DNA from 4 places in the Providencia sp. PROV003 genome. Region 2 is predicted to be linked to each of the others. Evidence: predicted binding sites of a transcription regulator. Region 2 holds the regulator's gene; each other region holds the start of a gene.
The links. Region 2 encodes Fur, which represses iron uptake genes when iron is present. Its sites were predicted from a motif close to ATAATAATGAGAACNACTATCAA; they were not measured.
Positions count from the first base shown of each region.

Region 1: a site for Fur is predicted at 994-1,016, ahead of ygiD (4,5-DOPA dioxygenase extradiol). Genes of this name have one in related genera too.
Region 3: a site for Fur is predicted at 1,016-1,038, ahead of M1F14_RS16560 (TonB-dependent receptor domain-containing protein). Genes of this name have one in related genera too.
Region 4: a site for Fur is predicted at 1,260-1,282, ahead of exbB (tonB-system energizer ExbB). Genes of this name have one in related genera too.

Region 1 is NZ_CP096369.1:1,665,607-1,667,817, forward strand. Features, by position in the region: FMN riboswitch at 1-31, shown strand, start outside; gene ribB (3,4-dihydroxy-2-butanone-4-phosphate synthase) at 189-848, shown strand; gene ygiD (4,5-DOPA dioxygenase extradiol) at 1,085-1,888, shown strand; gene M1F14_RS07700 (glutathionylspermidine synthase family protein) at 1,973-2,211, opposite strand, start outside.
Region 2 is NZ_CP096369.1:3,858,466-3,860,676, reverse strand. Features, by position in the region: gene M1F14_RS17765 (polymer-forming cytoskeletal protein) at 1-538, opposite strand, end outside; gene fur (ferric iron uptake transcriptional regulator) at 1,211-1,660, opposite strand; gene fldA (flavodoxin FldA) at 1,928-2,211, opposite strand, start outside.
Region 3 is NZ_CP096369.1:3,595,217-3,597,427, reverse strand. Features, by position in the region: gene betA (choline dehydrogenase) at 1-865, shown strand, start outside; gene M1F14_RS16560 (TonB-dependent receptor domain-containing protein) at 1,250-2,211, shown strand, end outside.
Region 4 is NZ_CP096369.1:4,484,098-4,486,308, forward strand. Features, by position in the region: gene exbD (TonB system transport protein ExbD) at 1-158, opposite strand, end outside; gene exbB (tonB-system energizer ExbB) at 164-1,108, opposite strand; gene metC (cystathionine beta-lyase) at 1,553-2,211, shown strand, end outside.

The DNA.
Region 1 (2,211 bases), 2.2 Mb from region 2:
ACGGTTATAGTCCGGATGGGAGAGAATTAACTGTATCTGCATGTTTGTGCGGTGTTGCACAATATTGTTCTGCATACCTGAATGAGTTGATAGCCATCTTGGCTATTTGTTTATTCATCATTTCTCGTACTCCTAAGACTGCCTTGATTCTGGTAACTAGTTAATAACTATTTAAGAGGTTTTTTACCATGGATCATACGCTACTTTCCGAATTCGGTAATCCTATCGAACGTGTTGAAAACGCTATCGAGGCTCTGCGCCAAGGTAAAGGTGTCCTTGTTCTTGACGATGAAGATCGTGAGAATGAAGGGGACTTAGTGTTTGCCGCAGAAACTATGACAACAGAACAAATGGCATTTACCATTCGCTATAGCAGTGGGATTGTTTGCCTTTGTATCACTGAAGAACGTCGCAAGCAGCTTGAGCTGCCAATGATGGTGGAAAATAACACAAGCCAAAATCAAACCGGTTTTACTGTAACAATTGAAGCTGCCAAAGGGGTTACCACTGGGGTTTCTGCCGCAGACCGTATCACAACTATCCGCGCAGCAATTGCAGATAAAGCAGTACCTTCAGACTTAAATCATCCAGGCCATGTATTCCCATTACGCGGTCGAGAAGGCGGCGTATTAACTCGCCGTGGTCATACAGAAGCATCTATTGACTTAGCCACTATGGCTGGTTTCAAACCCGCGGGTGTTCTGTGTGAGTTAACTAATGACGATGGTTCTATGGCACGTACACCAGATGTTGTCGTCTTTGGTAGGCAGCATGGTTTAACCGTTGTGACGATTGAAGATTTAGTTCAGTACCGTTTGCAGCAAGAGCAAAAAAAGAAAGCTAGCTAATCCTCATCATATTTCGAGGAGTAGGTAAATTTCGAATATCACCTAAATAGCGATATTGGTTATTTAGGTAATAAGTAGTCTGTTAAGCATATAGAATCATATTGAGGCCATTGAGTTGCACACCTTGATGGCCTTTTCAAATTTTTTGATGATCATCCTCATAATTAGCCCACTGTGTTTTTTACTAAACGGCGTATGCTGTAATAAGAAACTAATTGAGGTGGAGTCAAATCATCATGTCGGTAAATACGTCTGTCGTACAAACTAAGCTCCCTGCTATTTTTATTGGTCATGGCAGTCCAATGAATGCGATTGAAGACAACCCTTATACTCAAAAATGGGAACATCTTGGTAAAACTTTACCGCGGCCCACTGCGATATTGGTGATTTCAGCGCATTGGTATACACGAGGGACAGCAATTACTTCGATGTTAAAACCTAAAACGATTCATGATTTTGGCGGTTTTCCTGAAGAGCTCTATCAGGTTGAATATCCTGCTCCGGGTTCACCTGAATTGGCGCAGCAGGTTGCTGACTTATTATCCCCTGAACCTGTTTACCTTGATACCCAAGAGTGGGGACTGGATCACGGGACATGGGAAATCTTAGTGCGTATGTATCCAAAAGCAGATATTCCTGTGGTTCAACTGAGTATCGATGCAACTAAACCTATGGCTTGGCACCATGAATTAGGCAGAAAACTGTCTGTTTTAAGGGAGCATGGGGTGCTAATTATGGGAAGCGGTAATATTGTCCATAACTTACGAGCAATGAATTGGCAGAATGCACAAGCAGAGCCGTATCCATGGGCTATTTCTTTTGAGCAGTTTGTCTATGACAACCTACAAAGCCGTGAGCTGCCACATCCATTAACAAATGGTTTAGAGCGGGAGGACGGTAAGCTATCTAATCCCTCGCCAGAACATTATTTACCTATTTTGCCAATACTGGGAACATGGGATGGAAAAGAAAAAATTAGTATACCTATAGAAGGGATTGTTTCTGGATCATTGAGTATGATGTCAATTCAAATTGGTTAACTTGTTGTTATATCTTCGCATAATAAAAAAGCTCAAACTATATTAGAAAGTTTGAGCTTTTTGCGTTTTAGTGATTGATGATAACTAATCGATGATCGTATGTGGGTAAAAACGCGATAGATCTTGAGTGATCAGTTCTTTATCTTCACGGATGCAGATCCCCGCAGGTTGGTCATTCACTAGCCAACTGCCCACTAAGGTATAGCTACCTTCAAATTGTGGAAGAGGGTGGAACTGCTGAATAATCATACCTTCTTCACCATATGGGCCATCAGCAGCAGCAATTTCTTTGCCATTTTCGATGATACGAATATTGGCTCCTT
Region 2 (2,211 bases):
ATATAGAAGCGATGTCTTTATCGATGTTATCGGTAGGGGGGTTAAGGTCGTGTTTTACCCTATCTTTTAATTGGGTTACTTTTTCATTATGTAAAGTAGCCTCTTTTACTTTTGCTTGCCCTGATAAAATACCACCTTTCTTAATAGATAAATTACTATATTGAATGGTTCCATGAATTTCACCATTATTTTCGATGCTTATCGAATCAGATAAACATTCCCCTTCAACTCGCCCGTTAACAATCAACTCTTTACTGGTAATGTTCCCAGTAACTTGGCCATTTAACATGACCTTCACTGTATTATTTTTCCCTATAATGTTACCAATCACTTTGCCATAAATATGTACTTGTTCATTAGAGGTAATATTACCTTCAAAAATGACATCCCTTGAGATGATGGTATTGGATTTCTCTTCACTTATAGTCGGGGTTGCTATTGTAATCTGTTCTTCTAGCTTAGCGGGTGCTTCGGGCGTGCTAGCGGTTGGTGTTGGGGTTACTTCAGGGGTTGGTTTGTTTTGTCTTTTGGTGAACATTTTACTTACCTTTTTTTGATTGAAGTGTAAGATCAAGAACAAAATTGATAATACAAATGAAAATAAGGTGATGGCAGAGTAACTAAAAAACCATCCTATCAAAGTAAGAAACCAGAAGAAAAAACTAGTATTAAGAAAAAGGTAGGTTTTTTTCATCAGTTAATCTCTTACAAAATGACTAAAGCTACATAAATGAGTTTAGTCAAAAAAATGACTACATAAAAAAATGTAATATAACGTCTTCGTTACAGACTAAAGAATAACTGTAATTTAAGATAATACAATTATAATGAGTTAATAAACTAAATGCATATAAATTTTATATTATTGATATATTGGAAATCATCTATGATGATATTTATGTACCTATACTAATAAAGGCAGCATAATTTCTAATATAAGAAAATTCATATGTAAAATAATATAAAGGATTTGGGTTGAATTGCAACTTATTATCGAGCGCTAAATATGCAAGCTCTGTGCTGATATTTGGCGATTTAAGTGAAAGTTGTCAGAAGATTAGTGAGCTTAATCACCAATATAGTGTGAATAACAATATAATTTATGGAAATAAAAACCCCTGATAACATTTAGCAATAGCATGGTTATCAGGGGTTTTTCGTTTGTCGCTACTATGATTTATTCATAGGGTAGCAATACCTTGTGATTCTTTTACTCTTTTGCTTCGTGTGCGTCAGCATTTTCACGGCAATCACCATCTGCGCAATGGCCATATAGATATAAACTATGGTTAGATAATTTAATACCATGGCGAGCGGCGATATTTTTCTGGCGAGTTTCAATAGATTCGTCAGTAAACTCAATCACTTTGCCACAATCTAAACAGATTAAGTGGTCATGGTGATGCTGCTGAGTTAATTCGAATACAGATTTTCCACCCTCAAAGTTATGGCGGGTTACGATACCTGCATCATCAAACTGGTTTAATACACGGTATACGGTAGCTAGCCCGATCTCTTCGCCCATGTCGATCAGCTTTTTATAGAGATCTTCCGCACTGACGTGGTGGCACTCAGGCTCTTGAAGTACTTCCAAAATCTTAAGTCTTGGAAGAGTGACTTTGAGTCCAGCATTTTTCAATGCTTTATTGTTGTCTGTCATGCGGGTTTGTCCTGTATCTTAAATCATAAATTTAACAATAATGAGACGTTTTTAACATAAATTCAGTTGTCTTCTAAACTGTTTTACAATTATAGGCATGGAAAATAAAAATAGAAACCATGCTTTGTCTCATTATTTTGATAATCTCTTGAGAGCCTATCCTATTAGGATGCTTTATCGGCTATTTTAGACTAGATCACTTGTTTGAATGATGCGTTTAGAGCGACAAGTGAGCTGATCTATGGGTTAGGCTCTATTTCATATGCCTTAGCCGATAATTTCTGCTAAGGACATTTCTTCAGAGATTTGTTTTACCCATGCATCGACACGTTCATCAGTTAGTTCAGGCTGACGATCTTCATCAATGGCTAAACCAATAAAGTGATTGTCATCTGCCATACCTTTGGATACTTCAAAGTGGTAACCTTCAGTTGGCCAATGACCCACAATAACAGCACCACGAGGTTCGATGATATCGCGAATGGTTCCCATCGCATCACAGAAATATTCTGCGTAGTCTTCTTGGTCTCCACAACCAAATAAGGCGACAA
Region 3 (2,211 bases), 260 kb from region 2:
TGGTCCTGAAGATGTATTGGCGGAGTTTAATATCCCTAAAGTACATGTTTTGCCCGGTGTTGGGCAAAACTTACAAGATCATCTTGAGATGTATTTGCAGTATGAATGCAAACAGCCAGTTTCATTATACCCAGCATTAAAGTGGTATAATCAACCGATGATTGGTGCTCAGTGGCTGTTCAAAGGGACGGGAATTGGTGCCAGTAATCAGTTTGAAGCGGGCGGTTTTATTCGTACTAGTGATAAGTTTGCGTGGCCGAATATTCAGTTTCATTTCTTACCAGTTGCAATTAATTATAATGGTAGTAATGCAGTTAATATGCACGGTTTCCAAGCTCATGTCGGCTCAATGCGTTCTCCTAGCCGTGGGCGAGTACGTTTAAAATCATTAGACCCTAGGCAACACCCGAGTATTTTATTCAACTACATGTCATCGGAACAGGACTGGGAAGAGTTTCGTGCAGCTATCCGTATTACCCGTGAAATTATGGCTCAGCCAGCGCTCGACCCATATCGTGGTGCAGAAATAAGCCCCGGTAAACAGGTGAATACCGATGAAGAACTGGATGCTTTTGTCCGAGAGCGCGCTGAAACCGCATTTCACCCCTGTGGTACTTGTAAAATGGGTAATGATGAAATGGCAGTTGTTAATGGTGCAGGGCAGGTACACGGTATTGAAGGGTTAAGGGTGATTGATGCATCAATAATGCCATTAATTATTACCGGTAATTTGAATGCAACGACGATTATGATTGCTGAAAAAATAGCAGATAAAATACGTAATCGGGCACCACTACCTGTCAGCCAAGCGGATTATTTTGTGGCGGGGAATACGCCGGTTAGAAAAACGCCTTTAAGGGGGTAATAAGGCACTAGCATATTATTAAACCCGGTTTTTGGTTATTCAACAGCGGTTGATAGTTATATCAGCCGCTTTTTTTATGGGGTGAAATCATAAAGGAATTAATAAACAATAGTTATATTAATGAGAATGCAAATGATATTCATTATGATCTTGATCATTGTTATTATTGGTGTATATTTCAGGATAATTGATTAATACGAGGAAAAAATCGCCCTTAACCATTCAATAAATAAGGTTTTTGGTGTTAGCTGTATTTATCTAATTGCACTTACATCTCACTTTTAATTGACGAATTAAAGTATAGCAGGGGATATTTTCAAGCTGCTCGTACGATATTTCTTCATTTGTATTAAATATTCATTAATTAATGAAGGCATTACTTAAATGATATTTCAAAATAAAAATATAATTAGCTTACTTGTTATATGTTCTTCAGGGACGGTTTTAGCGGATGAAGCCAATACAGCACAGCAGAAAGATAAACTTCTCGTTACTGCGAGTAAAATAAAGTCAAATAGTAAGCGAATAGAGACTAAAGATATTTCGGTAGTAAGAGGCACAACTAATTCGGATATATTTGCTAATGAGACCTCTCTTCAAATAAATAATGCCAGAAATGAAGCAGGTGCTTTAGATATTGGTATTCGAGGTCTACAAGGTAATGGCCGAGTGCCTATTATTATCGATGGTAGTTTGCAATCGACGAATACATGGCGAGGTTATCAAGGTAGCACCGATAGAACCTATATTGATATGGATTTGGTTGATACCATAGAGATCGAAAAAGGAGCATCGATGAGTAAATTCTCCGGCGGTGCTATCGGTGGAACAGTTAAATTAAAAACGTTATCTGCTAATAGTATTATCCCCCAAGGAGAGCAATTCGGGTTTTTATTTAAAGGAAATATTTATAACAATAACCGACGGCCTTCTATAGCATCAGAGGAAGGGCGGGAGTCAGAGTATCGGTTATCTAATGGGGTTAAAAATAGTCATTTTAATAATGGTTCCATAACCACTGGTATTGCCTATAGAAATGATAAGTTTGACGTGTTAATTGCGCATAGTGACAGAAAACAAGGCAATTTTTTTGCAGGGAAAAATGGTTATCATAAATATTCATCCACAGATGCACCGATAAAACCCGGGCAAGAAGTGGTTAATACGAGTTATGAAAGTCAGTCAACATTATTAAAGACGAATATTTATCTTAACCCATATTCTAGTATTGAATTAAATTATCGTCGCCACGAACAGCAAGCTGGTGAAGTTTTAGCTGCTTATTGGTATCAGTATGATAATAAAATGCCACAGTGGTCGTTAGGAACCGCAAATATAGATACCGC
Region 4 (2,211 bases), 630 kb from region 2:
GTCGAAGCAGGTAAGTTGACTTTAATATCAACAGTTGCCAACGGTGCCGCAACCATAAAGATAATCAATAAAACTAACATAACGTCAATAAAAGGCGTTACGTTAATTTCATGCATTTCACCACTATCGTCTTGTTCGTCACCTAAACGCATTGCCATAATAATTACCTTGCTTTGCTATTTGCCAGATCGAGATCACGTCCCAATAATAATGCAGATTGAGCAGCGACATCCCCTACTTGACCACGGTAGTTGTTGATCATCCGAGCAAAAATATTATAAATCACAACGGCTGGAATTGCGGCGATAAGACCAATTGCAGTCGCTAGCAATGCTTCTGCTATCCCTGGTGCAACGACGGCAAGGTTAGTGGTCTGTGAGTGAGCAATTCCAATAAAGCTGTTCATGATCCCCCAAACTGTGCCAAATAAACCGACAAATGGAGAGATCGCGCCAATCGTTGCCAAATAACCATTTCCGCGCCCCATATAACGGCTAATTCCAGCGACAGCTCTTTCGAGGCGGAACGAAGTACGCTCTTTAGTCCCTGATAAGTCAGTACTATTGACAGAAAGTGTTCTTTCATTAACAGCTTCATTTAATAGCATACGGGTAACACTATTAGCTTTGAAACCATCTGCAATGCTGACAGCTTCATCAAGTGATTTTACCTCTGCAATCGCTTTGGCTTCTTCTTTTAAGCGGCGACGTGCAACTAAGATTTCTAACCCTTTTGAAAAGAACAGTGCCCAAGTAATAATTGAAGCAATGACTAAACCTATCATCACGGTTTTAACCACATTATCTGCATTTTGGTACATCCCCCAAACAGATAAGTCTTGATCAAACCCGCCAGTTGGTGCCTCTGTTGCCAGCTCAATATTTTCGCTAACCGCTGATGTATTTCCACCTTCCCCTTGAATGGGCTCTGCGGGTACTGATGCAACCTCAGCATTTGGTGCCGTTGTGGTTGGCGTAGCAGAATTTTCTACCGATGGTGTTGAGGATGTATTTTGAGACGCCGCTGGTGTTGTTGCAGGTGTGGTTTCAGCGACTGCCGTCCCCATCAAGCCGAACGCCAATAGAATAGAAGCTGTTAGTTTACGCATCAGTTGGCCTTTACTCTCTTTTTAGTGTTGTATAACAAAATTTATATCGATGATTGTGCCATTCATCGACTAACCATTAAAAGCGAAATTTGACTCGCACTGTCCATTCTTTTCAAAAAGACGCTGCTGATAATATCAAACACAGCGCGAATTGATAGTAATTATCATTAGTATTTGCAATTTTTTTATGTTTTTTTGCTCTTCGACAAAGAAGCCCTCTTCTATGATACGGTTATTTATCTTCAGCCTTGAGTTAACAATTTAGCTAGTTCACCATCGGCCTTGGTTGCTTTCACTCGGTAGATTACCCACAAATTTACTTCATCCCCATATTTAAAATGAAAGTTGAAGAATACTCAGGTTACATTTCCTTCGAGATCATTTAACGTCTTAGTATTAATCATCTTAGAATTCGGCAAATCACATTCTGTGTAGGGAAAAATCATGGCAGAGAGTAAACCTGAAACTCAATTAGTACATATTGGTCGAAACCCTAAGTACACACAAAAAGGGGTAAACCCAGTTATTCAGCGTGCATCATCTATTATTTTTGACACTCTGGAAGAAAAACGTCACGCAACCCGTCACCGTGCAGGTAACACTTTATTTTATGGGCGACGGGGTACACAAACTCATTTTGCTTTTCAAGAAGCAATGACTGAATTAGAACAAGGGGCTGGCTGTGTGCTTTATCCTTCGGGCGCAGCCGCAATTACCAATGCTATTTTGTCTTTTATTTCAGCGGGAGAGCACATCCTTGTTACCGGCTCTGCCTATGACCCTACGCAGAATTTTTGCGACAACATTTTAACTAAGCTAAGCGTTCAAACGACTTATTTCGACCCATTAATTGGGGAAGATATCGCTGAGTTAATCCAGCCAAATACTCGTATCGTCTTCTTAGAATCACCCGGCTCTATTACAATGGAAGTTCATGATTTACCGGCTATTGTTCATGCAGTCCGTGCCAAATCACCTGAAATTATTATTATGATTGATAATACTTGGGCGGCTGGCGTATTGCTTAAGCCCTTATTATTCGATATTGATATATCCATTCAGTCTGCCACAAAATATATTAACGGCCACTCTGACGGCATGTT